DNA from 2 places in the Staphylococcus agnetis genome. Region 2 is predicted to be linked to the other one. Evidence: riboswitches for the same ligand, from Rfam matches in the RefSeq annotation. Region 2 holds a riboswitch; the other holds the start of a gene.
The links. A riboswitch is a leader RNA that binds a small molecule or an ion and turns the genes downstream of it on or off. The one in region 2 is predicted to bind thiamine pyrophosphate.
Positions count from the first base shown of each region.

Region 1 (8,140 bases), 980 kb from region 2:
ACGATAGGTATAGATGCCGTAGCGATGTGTGCGAATGATATTTTGACAACTGGAGCAGAACCACTTTACTTTTTAGATTACATTGCAACAAATAAAGTGATTCCAGAGGTTATTGAACACATTGTTAAAGGAATTAGTGATGGCTGTGAGGAAACAGGTATGGCCCTTATAGGTGGCGAAACTGCAGAAATGGGTGACATGTATCATGAAGGGGAATACGATGTTGCTGGTTTTGCAGTTGGTGCTGTTGAAAAAGAAGACTATATTGATGGCAGTCAGGTCGCTAAAGGTGACATCATTATAGGTTTGGCCTCACATGGTATCCATTCAAATGGATACAGCTTAGTGCGTAAATTGGTTGCAGAATCAGGTGTCAATGTTCATGATACGTTTTCAAATGAATCCTCATACTTAGACGTTTTGTTAAAACCAACAGCTTTATATGTACGTCCAGTATTAGCTGTAAAAAAAGAAATGAAAATTAAAGCGATGACACATATTACAGGTGGAGGTTTCTTTGAGAATATTCCACGTGCTTTACCTGAGGGGAAAACAGCGGTCATTGATACAACATCATTCCCGACGCCACGTATTTTCGATTGGTTACAACAACAAGGACAAATTGAAACTGCAGAAATGTATAACATTTTCAACATGGGAATTGGGTATACGATGGTGGTATCAGCTGAAGATGAGCAACGCGTCCATGAATTATTAAAACAAGAAAAATGTGAAGCCTATACGATTGGTTATATAGATGAAACATCTGAACCGATTCGTTTGTCGGGGGTGTAAAAATGGTTAAAATAGCCATTTTCGCGTCAGGATCAGGTACCAATTTTGATAATATTATGCAGCATATTGAGAGAGGGAAACTTGAAAATATCGAGATGACTGGTTTATATACGGATAAACCAGGCGCACCTTGTGTTGCACTTGCCCAAAAGTATCATGTCAATATTTATGCATATGATCCGAAGCAGTTTTCTTCAAAACAGCACTACGAAGAAACATTATGTGACTCACTTCAAAAAGACGGTGTTGAATGGATTGTGTTAGCAGGCTATATGCGATTAATAGGGGAAACATTACTCCATGCTTATGAAGGACGGATTTTAAACATACATCCGTCACTTCTTCCTAAATATAAAGGCAAGCATGCGGTAGAACAGGCGTTAAACAACAGGGAAACAACATCAGGAACAACGGTACATTATGTAGATGCTGGCATGGACACTGGGGAAGTCATTGCGCAGCGAGAATGTCCAATATATCCTGATGATGCAGTGACAGATCTTGAGCAACGCATTAAAGCATTGGAATATGAATTGTATCCTGAAGTCATTCAAAAGATTATTCGATAAGGAGATTTCTAAATGAAAAAAGCGATTTTAAGTGTGTCAGATAAAACAGGAATAGAAGATTTTGCTAAAGGACTTGTTGATCAAGGCTTTGCATTATTTTCAACAGGTGGAACATTACGCGCTATTGAATCTGCAGGCATACCTGTTGCTTCCGTTTCAGATTTAACGCATTTTGATGAAATAATGGATGGACGTGTGAAAACATTACACCCTGCTGTTCACGGCGGGATTTTAGCTGATCGTGACAAACAAGAACATTTAGAGCAATTAAAAGCACAAGATATCGACCTTATTGACATGGTTGTCGTCAATTTATATCCTTTCCAAAAGACAGTGGAAAATCCAGATGTATCAGAAGCAGATGCCATTGAAAACATTGATATTGGCGGGCCAACGATGCTCCGTGCAGCGGCAAAAAACTTTAAGCACGTGACAACAGTGGTGCATAGTGAAGATTACGATGAAGTGTTACAGCGTTTAAAATCGAATACTTTAGATGAAGCATTTCGTAAATCATTAATGTTAAAAGTATATCAACATACTGCAGAATATGACCAAGCCATTGTTAATCACTTTAGTCAGAATAAAGAAGCATTACGTTACGGTGAAAACCCACAACAAAACGCATATTTTGTACGTACCTCTGAAGCATCTAATACTTTAGCAGGTGCTGTGCAACATCATGGCAAACCTCTAAGTTACAACAACATTAAAGATGCAGATGCGGCGTTAACACTTGTAAAACGATTTGACGAGCCAGCAGCTGTTGCGGTGAAACATATGAATCCATGTGGAGTAGGGCTTGGTGCAACAATCGAAAAAGCTTTCGAACATGCATTTCAAGCAGATTCGACATCTATTTTCGGGGGTATCGTTGCACTTAATAGAACAGTAACTAAAGCATTGGCTCAACAATTACATGAGATTTTCTTAGAAGTAATCATTGCGCCATCATACGATGAAGAAGCACTAGAGATCTTGTCTCAAAAGAAAAATATTCGTTTACTTCAAATTGATATGGCGCCTATCTTAGGTGAACAAGAGTTTGTTTCTGTATCTGGTGGTTATTTAGTCCAAGATAAAGATGATGTACAAACGGCGCGCAAAGAGATGAAAGTTGTTACGGATGTACAACCTACAGAAGCACAATGGGACGCATTGTTGCTAGGATGGGAAGTGGCAAAAGCGGTTAAAAGTAACGCGATTGTCCTTGCGAATGACCATCAAACTGTAGGTGTGGGTGCGGGTCAAATGAACCGCGTCGGTGCAGCAGACATTGCCATTCGTCAAGCCATTGAAATGAATGACCAAGTTGCTTTAGCTTCAGATGGCTTTTTCCCAATGGACGATACAGTCGAACTTGCCGCCAAAGCAGGCATCAAAGCAATTATTCAACCTGGTGGCTCCATCAAAGATCAAGATTCTATAGATATGGCAAACCGTTATGGCATCACTATGGTGACAACAGGTGTACGTCATTTTAAACATTAATGGAGGAACTAAAAATGAAAATACTCGTTATTGGTAGTGGCGGTCGTGAACATGCGCTTGTGCATAAATTAAATCAATCGAAACTTGTTACACATATTGATGTCATTCCGGGTAATGATGCGATGACTTCTATAGCAAACATTCATTCAGAAATTGCTGAAACAAACCATGATGCCATTCTTGATTTTGCTAAGAATCATGCGATTGAGTGGGTGATTATTGGTCCTGAGCAACCTCTTACAGATGGGTTAGCAGATTTATTAATTGAGGCAGGCATCTCAGTGTTTGGGCCAAATCAAGCAGCAGCCCAAATAGAAGGATCTAAAACGTTTGCCAAAAATTTAATGAAAAAATACGATATTCCAACGGCAGACTATCGTGAAATTAATGACAAAAATGAAGCGTTAAACTATGTTGATACGTGCGCATTACCTGTGGTATTAAAAAAGGATGGTTTAGCAGCGGGGAAAGGCGTTATCATTGCACATACACGTGAAGAGGCCGTCGATGCCGTGCATACGTTATATCCAAATGACAATGATAAAGTGGTATTTGAAGCCTTTTTGGAAGGCGAAGAATTTTCAGTCATGACATTTGTGAATGGGGACTATGCTGTTCCATTTGAAACGATTGCACAAGACCATAAGCGTGCTTATGATGGTGATCAAGGACCTAACACAGGTGGTATGGGTGCGTATTGTCCCGTTCCGCATATTAGTGATGACGTTTTACGTCAAACGAATGATCGTATTGCTCAACCCATTGCTAAAGCGTTAAAAGCAGAAGGTTACCATTATTTTGGTATTCTATATATTGGTGCTATTTTAACGAAAGAAGGACCTAAAGTGATAGAGTTCAATGCACGTTTTGGTGACCCTGAGGCACAAGTGTTATTAACGCGTCTTGAAAGTGATTTGATGGCACATATTTTAGAGTTAAAAGACAAAAAGCCTATTTCACAAAAATGGAAGTCTGAATCGGTTGTGGGTGTGATGTTAGCATCTAAAGGCTATCCTGCTTCTTATGAAAAAGGTCATCACGTGACTGGTTTTGAAGAAGATTTAGAGCATTATTTTGTAAGTGGGTTGAAAAAGGATGAGGCACAAAATTTTGTGACAAGTGGCGGGCGTGTCATTCTTGCTTTAGGTGAAGGTGATACGATCCAAAAAGCCCAAGAATTAGCATATCAACGTGTTTCTAAAATTGAAAACGACGCATTATTTTATCGTAAAGATATTGCCAATAAAGCATTAAAATAAGATTTATTTGTTGCATCATTTGTCACCACATAATTGGAAGTATAAGTTATACCATTTAGCGATATATATCATGAGAGCCCTTCAAACACAATAAGTGTGAGAAGGGCTCTTTAAACGGGTTATTTCCTTTGCAGATGGAAAGGTAGGAAAGGAAATGGTGTGCCTTTTCACATCATCGAGATCGTGAAAACGCAAAGCACCTATCGTACATCCGTAATGCCAGTAATCGGTATATAATGACTCAACATTAAAGCACAAAGTACGATACCAATGATAGAAACGATAAGTAATATATCGCGGTAACTAAAAGGCGCATCATAATAATACGTTCGCGGTCCATCTTTAAAACCTTTCATTTCCATTGCGATAGAAAGACGATGCGCTTTACGCATGTTCTGACTTAATAAAGGTATTAAAATATGATAAAACCGTTTTGTACCACGATAATGAGATTTTTGAATCATTTGATAACGCATTTTAAGGGCATGTCTCAATTGGATAAAAGATTCCATAATTAACGGTAACATTCGAAAAGCAGCCATAAATGCATATGCTATTTTAGGTTTGACGCGTAGATGTTGCATAAAGCTATAAAAAATCATAATCACTTGCGATGTAAACGCGATAGCTAAACCAAAAAAGCTAATGACCAACGTTCTTAGAGATAAGTGCAACCCACGAACGAGACTTTCTTCCGTAATGCGAATAAATCCAATTTTGAAGAGCTCATGATGTCCATTACCGTAAAAAATCATAAAAAGTGATGAACTGATGGCAAACAATGTACTCAGTGTGATGAAAATAAATAAAACTCGGAATTTAGCACCACTGAGTATCAAAGTCAAAAGAAACATGAGTGAGACAAGGTATAGCATCGTATCAAAATTATGTACGAAAATCACAAATACGAATAATGCGATACCTAGAAACAACTTCGTTATTATATTGACTTTATCCATAAATGTTCGATATGACTTCCAAGATTCAATCATGTTGTCACCTTACTTTCAAACATTTTTCCATTTTCTATGATGTAATGATGTGTGGGATAACGTTGAATGATTTCTGGATCGTGCGTATTCATTATAATGGCCTGGCCTTGTTGAATACGTTGTTGAAATAAATCAATAAGTTTAAATGTATTATGACTATCTAACCCAAATGTAGGTTCATCTAACAAGATGATATCTGCAGATGTACTTAACGCAATCGCAACACTTAAACGGCGTTTTTGACCCATTGAAAGTTCAAAGGGATGTTGAGATTTAACATGAATTAAATCCAGTAATGTTAACATTTCTACAGTTGCTTCATGGGCATCTTCGGCATTTTGATGCTTGAAATTAATGAAAATTTCATCATAAACTGAATTTTGTAAACATTGAAGCTCAGGATTTTGATAAACCAAAAACATATGACATGAAGCGGTTTTAAGTTTACGAATGGGAGTGTTATTGAATGTAAGGCTACCTTCATACGGGATGAGTTGCATCAGTGATTCAAAAAAAGTAGTCTTGCCTGCTCCGTTTTTTCCAGTAATTACAATCCAATCACCTGATTGCACTTGAAAAGTGTCTACTGAATATAAGTGCTTTTTGCCTCGTTTGATGATGCCATTTTTAAAAGTAAGACGAAAATTAGAATGTGTATTGTGTTGGACAACCGGTGGAGCGACTTGCCATGCTCTAGGGTGCCACACGCCGTAATCTGTTAAGGTCTCTTCAAAATGGGTGAGGATGTCAGAAGGTGTTCCATCCTGAATTATTTGTCCGTCATGATTCATTAAAATAACACGATCGACAACATCCCATATATGTTCTACTTTATGTTCAACAATTAATACTGTTTGATCTTCCCATAACGTTTTTAACAATGTCCATAAATTTTCAGTTGCTTCAGTATCTAACATGGCTGTAGGCTCATCTAAAAACAACGTATCCGCTTTTTGTAAAAGGGTGCCTGCAACCGCTAGTTTTTGCTTCATTCCTCCACTTAATCGATGTATCGCATGCTTAGGATGAACATCTAATTGTACTTGCTCCAAAACTTTTGAAATTTTTTGATCCATTTCATTTTGGGGGACTTGAAGGTTCTCTAACACAAACGCAAGTTCTTCATTCACCTGTGGCATACAAAATTGAGAATCAGGATCCTGAAAAATAACTCCAGCATTTTTGGCAACCTTTAAGTCATCATATTTCATAGGTAAATCGATTAAGTTGGGTACGATGCCACTTAAGACATTCAACAACGTACTCTTACCAGAACCTGAGGGACCGAGTAAAAGTACTTTTTCTTTTTCTTTAATTTCGATGTTCAGCCCATCAAAAATTTTTTTAGGACCATTAGGGTATTTTAAACGTAAATTTGTAGCTTTTAACACGATGAATGCTCCTTATAATGCATCATAATCTTCTTTAGAAGCAGGGCGGAATAGTTTGGTAACACCTGTTTTGTCTAATGCTTTCACAAGATAATAAGGAAATACCCCTGCTAAAACAGCACCACTGAGTAAACGGAATATAATAAGTAAAATTAAATTCCAAGCGGCAACTTCATTTAAATAGCCATAATACCAATCAACTGGAAAACTAATAATGGCTGCTGCCATCCCTGCTAAAACACTTACCATAAATGCACGTGATTGATATTTAAAAATCGCAAAAACAATTTCACATGCTAAACCTTGGAGTAGGGCATAAATAATCGTAGGAATATCAAAGCGGCCCATAATAATTGTTTCTCCTGCACCTGCTGCAAATTCAGCGATTAAAGCAATCCCCATTTTCGGAATGATAAGGTAGGCCACAACAGCAACTGCAAACCACATGCCATACATCAATTGATCAAGATGTAAGCCGAGAGGTTGAACGGTATAGTATGCCACCCACCAAAGATTATAAATAACAGCAAAAATGACAGAGATTAACACTGTAACTAATATGTCAGATAATGTTAAACCTTTTCGTTTTGAACGCATAAACATCCTCCTATATATACAAAAACACAGCACCTAAACAAGGTACTGTGCGTGGGCGTGTAAATAGAACACCAAATGAAAGGTCACAAATAACAGACGTATTGTGAATCATTTAGAGTTTATCTTCACACTTCCCTACGCTAGTATCATCTAGTTCAGGTTCAAAGGGTTTGAGGTGATGACCTCATCTCAGTTTGCACACCCCTAGTGTGTGTTTATTGAATTGATTAACGTCACTATACACCCGACGTCACTAAATGTCAATGCGTGGAATCGAATGGTGGATTAAACGTTGACGAAAAGTGCTGGTTATAAGGTTTGAATGGTAATTGAATGTATTTTGAGACACGCTAATTTAATCAATGATATGCAAATAAGTGTAAGAATCTAAATAAACTACAGTTAATAAAAAAGGAGTCAGAACATAAACCGTTCTGACCCCGTGAATAGATACAGCTATTGAATGGATGCGTTATTCAAAAGAGCTTTGGATATCATCTTTCGTTTTTTCAGCACCATCTTTAGCATCATCTTTTTTATCTTTTAATTCTTGTTCTTTATCTTTAGCATTTTCTGCTGCTTTTTTGATTTCTTCTTTAGACATATAACATCTCTCCTTTTATGTTATCTACTTCTAAGAGTTCCCACATATTTATTTATTAAACATTTAAAGAAGGGTAACAAACAAATGTAACTTTTGGTATAATAAATAAATGCGTTAATCTTATGAATAAAGTATGTTTTAATCGTGTTTAAAAAGATAATATAAATAAATATAGTGAAAGCAGTATGATAAACATTGTTTTATAAAAACTGAAAAAATACGTGTATTTACAACGTTTTACGTCTCTCCATCTTAAGAATGAGATTTGTTTTTTATAAAGACATGTACTGCGTCTTCGTATATAATAATTGTGAGGTGAAGCGGATGTCTTTGTTTAATAAATACACCGAAGTGATCTACAGTTACATCATCGGTGCAGTTTCTATTTTATTAAGTGTTATTATTTTCCTTAATATTCCACTTATTCACCAATTCAGTGCAC
Region 1 covers NZ_CP045927.1:670,047-678,186, forward strand. The annotation lists gene purM (phosphoribosylformylglycinamidine cyclo-ligase) at 1-795, shown strand, start outside; gene purN (phosphoribosylglycinamide formyltransferase) at 798-1,364, shown strand; gene purH (bifunctional phosphoribosylaminoimidazolecarboxamide formyltransferase/IMP cyclohydrolase) at 1,377-2,855, shown strand; gene purD (phosphoribosylamine--glycine ligase) at 2,870-4,114, shown strand; gene GJE18_RS03360 (energy-coupling factor transporter transmembrane component T family protein) at 4,315-5,106, opposite strand; gene GJE18_RS03365 (ABC transporter ATP-binding protein) at 5,103-6,497, opposite strand; gene GJE18_RS03370 (ECF transporter S component) at 6,510-7,094, opposite strand; TPP riboswitch at 7,210-7,310, opposite strand; gene graF (glycopeptide resistance-associated protein GraF) at 7,567-7,698, opposite strand; gene auxA (lipoteichoic acid stability factor AuxA) at 8,023-8,140, shown strand, end outside.
Region 1: it holds a riboswitch for thiamine pyrophosphate, as region 2 does, so the genes downstream of both, GJE18_RS03370 (ECF transporter S component) here and tenA (thiaminase II) in region 2, are expected to answer to the same signal.

Region 2 (8,140 bases):
ATTAAAGCAATTGCTTCTTGTTCCTTATCCTCCCCTTTTAAAGATGAAGGTCCTTTTTCTCGAAATTGAAACATTGTAATCCCCGCTTCAAGCGCTACCTTTAGTTTCTCTTGTAAAGTCCCTTTTTTTACATCTTGCGTACCAGCTATAAAATAAACACGTAATTGTTCCCTTTCAAACTTCATGTTTCTTTCACTTCTCTCTTTTTAATTTCCTGGTGATAGGATGCATCATCTACTTGATTTAAAGCATTAATAAATGACACTAAGAATGTTCCTGGTAAATCTGCCCCTAAACTTAGCTCTGCATGTTCAGCCGCTATGTTATATATTGAGACTGCTTCAATTAAAGCTTCAATATTAGGATGTTTTTGACGTAATAAAAATGATGCAACTATGGCACCTAATAAACACCCTGCGCCAGTGATTTTAGTTAATAAAGGTGAACCGTTAGTGAGTTCAATGATTTGATGGTCTTGCACAATGACATCATTTTTTCCAGTAACGATAATGGCTGCATTGTATTTTTCATACGCTTTTAAAGCAATCTGAACATGATCTATATTTGCAGCGCTATCCGTCCCCTTCATCGTCGTTTCCGCGTCAACTAATGTAAGTATTTCTGAGGCATTACCTTTAATCACATCGACATCAACTTGATTTAAAAATTGTTGGCAGTAGTCTTTACGAAATTGTGAGGCACCCACAGCAACAGGATCAAACACTATAGGAACCCCTAAATCATTCGCTTGTTTTGCTATTTCTAACATATCAGCCCCAGTTTGACGTGTCAGCGTTCCAATGTTGATTAATAATCCTTCTGTGACTTTAAAAAAATCTTTTGCTTCTTCAGGTGCCTCACTCATTGCAGGACTTGCACCTATAGATAGTAAGCCATTAGCCGTAAAATTTTTAACAACATCATTCGTATAACAGACGATGAGTGGGTTTGTCTCTCTCACTTTGGATAAATAACTCAATTTAATCCCAACCTTTCTCCCGTTGATAAGCAAAATGATTTACAGGGCCTCTTCCTTTACCTATTTCTGGTGTATATTGAATGGCTTTAGAAATAAAATTTTTCGCTTTAGCTACTGCATCAATTATGGAGTTACCTTTAGCTAATTCTGCCGTTATCACAGCTGAAAATGTGCACCCAGTTCCATGCGTGTGTCGTGTAGGGAAACGTTCACTTGTAAATTGTGTTACCCCATCTTTAGTCACGAGATAATCTGTAGCATTACCCTTTAAATGCCCCCCTTTTAAAACGACACCTTTAGCACCAATATCTTTAATAAAAAACTGGCCAGCTTTAAACAAAGCCGTTTCCGTATCTAACGTCATTTGCGTTATTTCTTCGGCTTCAGGTATGTTGGGTGTGGCAACATCTGCTAATGGTAAAAGTGTTGATTTTAAATCTCGACGGACCTGTTCAGACATTAAGGCATCGCCACTTTTTGCCACCATCACAGGATCTATGACGTATGGTATCGTACTTTTTTTAACATACGATGCTATTAACGCCATCATTTCAGGTGTTGGAATCATACCTGTTTTCATCGCATGTGGTGGCGCGTCCATAAAAATACTCTCGAGTTGTTCTTCAAGCCACGACGTATCTAAGTTGTGTATATGTTGTACACCTAAGGAATTTTGAGCAACAATACTCGTGATTGCTGCCATGCCATAAACCCCACATGCATGAAATGATTTTAAATCAGCCATGACGCCTGCGCCCCCTGATGGATCCGTGCCAGCGATGGTTAACGCAATATTCAGCTTATTCATATGTCTCTCCTCCAAATGCCCAATGTTCTTGTGTATATGCCATATTAAAGAAATTACGTTCATGGACAGTACTTTCTAAAAAATTTCTCTTTAATTGTTGTTGTGCGTTATTTGATGTATTCTCTGCACAATGATTTAACCAATGATCAATATGATTCATTAAATCATCCATACCTTTTGCATAAAATTCAAACCACGCTTTAAGTGGATGGTTAGAGGAAAAATGATGTTCACGCATCGCGCGTTGACCAATTTGTTGGTAAACATATGGGCATGGTGCCATTGCAGCAATTGTATATGCGACATCATCAAAATGATATGCATTAAAATACATATGTTTAATATAATGATCTGCTGTTGGATACCATTCGCCTTCTTGAATAATTTCATTATATGATAAATTTACATAATCTGCGAGAATATGATGTGCGTCAACTTCACCTGACGATGCAAAAATAATTTGTTCTGTAAGAAATTGAATCTCTTCTTTTGAATCTACCTTAGGTATTAACAAAGCATAAATTTTAGCAAACTCAAATAAATAGCGTGCGTCTGCCTTTAGATAATGTTGAATTGCATTTTTAGAGATATCACCCTTTAACATACCTTGAATAAAGCCATCATGGTAAATCGCATCAATAATAGGTTGTGCCTCTTGCTTTAGATTTTCAGAAAATGACATAATAATCTCCTTTCTCAATAAAAAAAGACTACTAAAAATAGTAGCCTAGTCATTATTAAAAGGATTTAATGCCTACGCTACTTCCCTACGTTAGTGTTAACTATATCAGGTTCAAAGGGTCCGAATGTAATTCATCTCAGCCATATGGCTCCCCTAGTAGTCTTTGTATTATTTAATAACAACGTAACAAAACACTTTACAAATAGCAATAAAAAAAGCACCGACATATGTCGATGCGTTTGATGTTGTTTACCACCATCCGTTAGCTAAACGGAATTGAATTGCACGGTCTACAGAACCATAGCGTGAATTTGCATAATTAATCATACCTTGCGTTTGAGTAGCTACACTACCTGTACCCCAAGCTTCTTTCGTTTGACCTAATCCTCTGTAACCATAAGGGCTTACAATGTTAGGGTTACCACCTGATTCTGGCATAACGATAGAATTCCACATCGCTGCTGTACCACCAGCATTAATAAATTGTTGATATACAGATCCTGAACCGGCTGTAGTTCTTGGTGCTTGATAGCTAGAAGTTGTTTGTGTTTGAACATTTGAATATGAAGACGCTGAATATTGTGCTACAGGTGCAGCGTACGTTTCATAAGATTGTGTTGATGTGTATTGAGTAGGAGCTGTATAGTAAGCAGCTGCATTGTATGATGACGTGTTATATGTAGTCGTATGATATGCAGTTGGTAAAATAAAATCTTGTGTCGCATGGTAACCATGTGCTGCAGCCGCATCTTCAGTCACGTATAATTTCTCTCCTGCAATAATTAAATCAGACTCTAAGTTATTCCATGTTTTTAATTGTTCTACAGTAACATCATATTTTTTTGCAATTTTATTTAAAGTGTCACCCCATTGAATCACATGGACACCTTCATGAATTTGTAATTGATCTTGATTTGCTGCTTCAGCATTAGTAGCAAATTGTGCTGCCGCTAATAAACCTACTGTTGATGTTGCTAAAAGTAATTTTTTCATTTAGTAATCCTCCAGTAATTGGTATAAAAATTTGTTATGTTCACAAATAATATAGCACCAGTCTTTTTCAATCACATGACAAAAATATTAAATTAACGCCCATTTATATTACAAAACCATTACAATTAGGTTGTTGCATGTAACGATTCAACTCATAAATGATTACAAAAAATAAAATTCTCATTAAATAAATCCGGTTAATCACTTAAATGGCAAACAGTTACTTAAGATGTAATGATATAGAAATAAGATCAAGATCAACATCGTATTTATATCTTAAAAGCCTCCAATACTTATAATCATAAATATTGGAGACTTGATAGGGTTAGTTCACAGTGGCAACACATTTAAAATATTGAGTAATAAATATACGTTGTTTTGAAAAAGTAAATATATGAAATAACATAAACGAGGGGTTATCATCTGTGACTTATATACGAATAATTCATATACGTCAACTTGATATAACAGTGATTGTAAGGATGTAGCTCTGTTGAGAAAATATCTTATTGGATACATTGGGTGGAAGATAAAAACTAAATTTAATTGGAGTTATTATAAGTTAGATAAAATAAATATGGAGTGTGTGATTGGATTTCAGACAAATTGAATATTAATCATTGGACAAATTTGAATTTAGGGATGGTTTTAATAACGGATGAGATGAAAGGTTCTGAATGTGTGCAATCACCAATTCTGTAGTGTACCGCCATTCGCCTTCTTTTTCGTATCTCCTTGATTGGATATGTCCGTTGAGAGCGATGAGATCTTCATGTTGGTAAAAATCATGAATCGATTGAGCGATAGCACCAAAAGCTTTACAATTTAGAAAATCATAAATTGGCTTATCTTGCTTACTTTTGTAATCACGTTCAATTTTAATTGTAAAAGTAACAAATGGAGTATCATGCGTATCATAATAATTAGGAGATTTTATAATGATACCGATTGCTTGAAACTGGTTGATCGTTGTCACCTCCTCTCTTGATGTATATAGCATACGCGTTGCACCGAATCTAAGGCAAGCCTAATAATATTAAATTTATACCTGTTACACCCTTAATTTTTATAAAGATTTTGGAATTTCCATAAAGAATTAAGTTATAATAAACTATAAATGAACATATTTCGTAAAGTTGAAAAAAGTTTTGAGGGGGTTGCATCAATGAAGACATTTAAAGCAGTACGCTTTCAAATTGTTACGGAAAATGGCACAGTGACAGAATACGAATTAAAAGACGGCGTGATAATAAATAAAGAAAACAGTGGTACGGGATGGTTATTAGAAGTGGTTATCTCTGATATTCACCTTGAAGAAATGGAAGCTTATATGGCATCAGAAACATTATTAGATATTAGAGTTGTCATTACGAGACCATCAAATGATCCAGCCTTATTCGATGCAACGATTAAACATATTACCCCACTTAAAGATACCATTTCAATTGTATTTGAATGTCATATTTACACATTACGTCAAGTTTATGCTGAAAATTTATTAGAACAACTCGTTGGTGAAGGCCTTGAAGGTGAAGCGCTCATTAAAACGTTTAACCGAATGATGCAATCCAAACCAAGACTTAAAGATGAACGCCAAGAAGATTAAAGAAGACATTATCCATTTGCAATATCCTATATAGCCACGCATGATTGAATTTCATGTGTGGCTTTTAATTAATGCTCATTTGATGTACATGATATTCTAGACTTGTTGTTTTTTACTCTTATTAAATTTTTAATACTAATGACTTTTACGATTTAACATCATTATTATCTTAATTTTAGAAAAAACTATAAAAAAGCGGAACTGTAGTCCACACAGTCTCCGCTTTACAAATTATTGAGGGTCTTGTAATGCAAACGTTAATTCACATTGACAAGCCACTTGCCCATTTACGGTAGCCTTAGCTGTCCCTTTACCGATTGGCCCTTTAATTTTCGTAATTTCTACTTCTAATTTTAGAGTATCTCCTGGCACCACTTGTTTTTTAAAGCGACATTTATCGATACCTGCAAATAAAGCTAATTTACCTTTATTCTCTTCACTATTTAACATAGCTACAGCACCAGTTTGTGCAAGTGCCTCTGTAATCAATACGCCTGGCATCACAGCATAATTCGGAAAATGACCTTGGAAAAAAGGTTCATTACCGGAAACCTGCTTAATTCCTACACAACGTTGACCTGGCTCATACTCAACCACTTTATCAATAAGCAAAAATGGCTGACGATGTGGAATAATTTGTTTGATTTCATTGTAGTCGAAAATAGTTTCCATTATGAATTGCCTCCAATTAACGCTCGAAAATTTTCCCAAAAATGAGGATTAAGCGCATTCAATATATTATCTTGATTTATTAAAAATCCTATCATTAATCCAATAAAAAATAAAACAACTGCAATTAAAATAAATAAGGTAAGCTGAATACTTACAGATTTTTGGATATTGATCCAAACTGATGACAAGTTATTTTTTCGCATTGATACGTTGAATATCTGCGCCCAAAGCTTTTAATTTACCATGGAAATTAACATAGCCACGATCTAAATGGTTGAGTTCTGTTACAGTTGTTTCACCTTCCGCAACTAATCCAGCTAATATTAACGCAGCAGCAGCTCTTAAATCTGTTGCTTTTACTTGTGCCCCTTGAAGTTCACTTTTCCCTTCAATTTTTGCACTGCGACCTTCTACTGAAATTTGAGCGTTCATACGTTTAAATTCACCCACGTGCATAAAACGGTTTTCGAATACTGTTTCTGTGATCACTTTATGCCCTTCAGCAGTCAATAATAAAGCCATCATTTGTGATTGCATATCAGTTGGAAATCCTGGATGTGGTAATGTTTTAATGTCTACTGGATTAAGCTGTTCAGGCGCTGTCACACGAATACCATCCTCTTGATATTCAAGATTGACACCCATTTCTTCTAGCTTATAAACTAAGCTTGTCATATGCTCTTGTATGGCACCCTTAACAAATATGTCTCCACGCGTAATTGCCGCAGCAATCATAAACGTACCTGCTTCAATTCGGTCAGGAATAATAGCATGTTGAACCCCGGTTAGTGCATCTACACCATTAATAATAATGGTGTCCGTACCAGCACCTTTGACATCGCCACCCATTTCATTTATGTAGTTGGCTAAATCTACAATTTCAGGCTCTCTAGCGACATTCTCAATAACCGTACGCCCTTGAGCTAAAGATGCAGCCATCACAATGTTTTGCGTTGCTCCAACACTTGGAAAATCTAGGTGAATATCACTTCCGATTAATCCATGTGGACATTCAGCATAAATATAACCAGCCTCTTGATGAATTTCAGCACCTAATGCTTCAAATCCTTTGAGGTGTTGTTCAATCGGTCTAGAACCGATAGCACAACCACCAGGCAATGCTACTTTAGCTTTACCAAGACGTGCTAATAATGGTCCCATCACTAAAATGCTTGCTCGCATTTTGCTTACATATTCATATGGTGCTTCTTCTTTTAATTCTTTCGAAGCATCGACAGTAACTGATTGTTTCTTTTCATTATATTTTACTTTCGCATTGAGCACATTTATGACATTGTTAATCGTTTCAACATCACTTAAAGCAGGCACATTGATAAGCTCACTTTTACCTTTACTCGCTAATAACGATGCTGTAATAATAGGTAAAACTGCATTTTTAGCTCCTTCAACTTGAACTTCCCCTTTTAGGGTATTGCCGCCTTTTACAATAATTTTATCCATGTTATTTACATCCTCCACTATTTACACACTTACATAATTAATTATAAACTTCTTGCAATACGCTTAAACTTATCTCATTCATTTATTTGATTAAATATTGAATTTGAGTTGAAAATTGTAATAAATCAATTATAAAGTTACTCATACTCGTCCCTAGTAAAATTGCGATAAATATGAGGGCAACTTGAACTTGTTTTGGGTAACCTTTTTTAAACAATTGGTCTAACCGTAGCGCATTGATGCTCCAATACGCAATACATATACAGATGACATGTAGTATGAGATGTACAATTGCAAATTGTCCTAAATATTCCATTTTAAGATGCTACCCCTTTAAAGTTAATCTTATTCAATTTTACATGATTTACGTATGAATTCCCAATGTAATCCTTCCAATATATGGTTTCAACTTCCCTCTTTTTTAAGATTCGCATAGATAATATCATACGACTTTTCCAAAGATTTGTATATACAATTAATCAAAATAACATGATATTTGTTTATAAATGGACAGTATGTAAATATGTTAAAACCCACTAGTACATACCAGTGGGTTTTATAATAAATTATTTAAATTTAGCAACTTCGATACGATTTTCTGCACGTTTTAACGCACGTTCTGCACGTTTTAGGTCTGTATCTTCTTTATCTCCATCAAGATAAAACGTTGCACGTTGTTTTGCTGATTTCGCACGCTCTAAGTCTATATCTTCAGCTGATTCAGCTGATTGTACAAGGATATTAACTTTTTCTTGACGTATTTCTGCAAAACCTTCAGTTACAGCTATATAGTCGGATTGACCATTGCACTTAACTTTAATATGTCCAATGCGTAATGGCGCAACCGTCGGAATGTGACCATGCATCACACCCATTTCGCCTGCTGTTGTTTGTAAGACAACAATTTCCACATTGTCTTGTTTATAAACAGAACCATTA
Region 2 covers NZ_CP045927.1:1,651,811-1,659,950, forward strand. The annotation lists gene thiE (thiamine phosphate synthase) at 1-185, opposite strand, end outside; gene thiM (hydroxyethylthiazole kinase) at 182-979, opposite strand; gene thiD (bifunctional hydroxymethylpyrimidine kinase/phosphomethylpyrimidine kinase) at 981-1,787, opposite strand; gene tenA (thiaminase II) at 1,780-2,469, opposite strand; TPP riboswitch at 2,535-2,634, opposite strand; gene GJE18_RS08430 (LysM peptidoglycan-binding domain-containing protein) at 2,719-3,462, opposite strand; gene GJE18_RS08435 (single-stranded DNA-binding protein) at 4,076-4,462, opposite strand; gene GJE18_RS08440 (YwpF-like family protein) at 4,628-5,068, shown strand; gene fabZ (3-hydroxyacyl-ACP dehydratase FabZ) at 5,300-5,740, opposite strand; gene murA (UDP-N-acetylglucosamine 1-carboxyvinyltransferase) at 5,930-7,201, opposite strand; gene GJE18_RS08460 (DUF1146 family protein) at 7,284-7,517, opposite strand; gene GJE18_RS08465 (F0F1 ATP synthase subunit epsilon) at 7,768-8,140, opposite strand, start outside.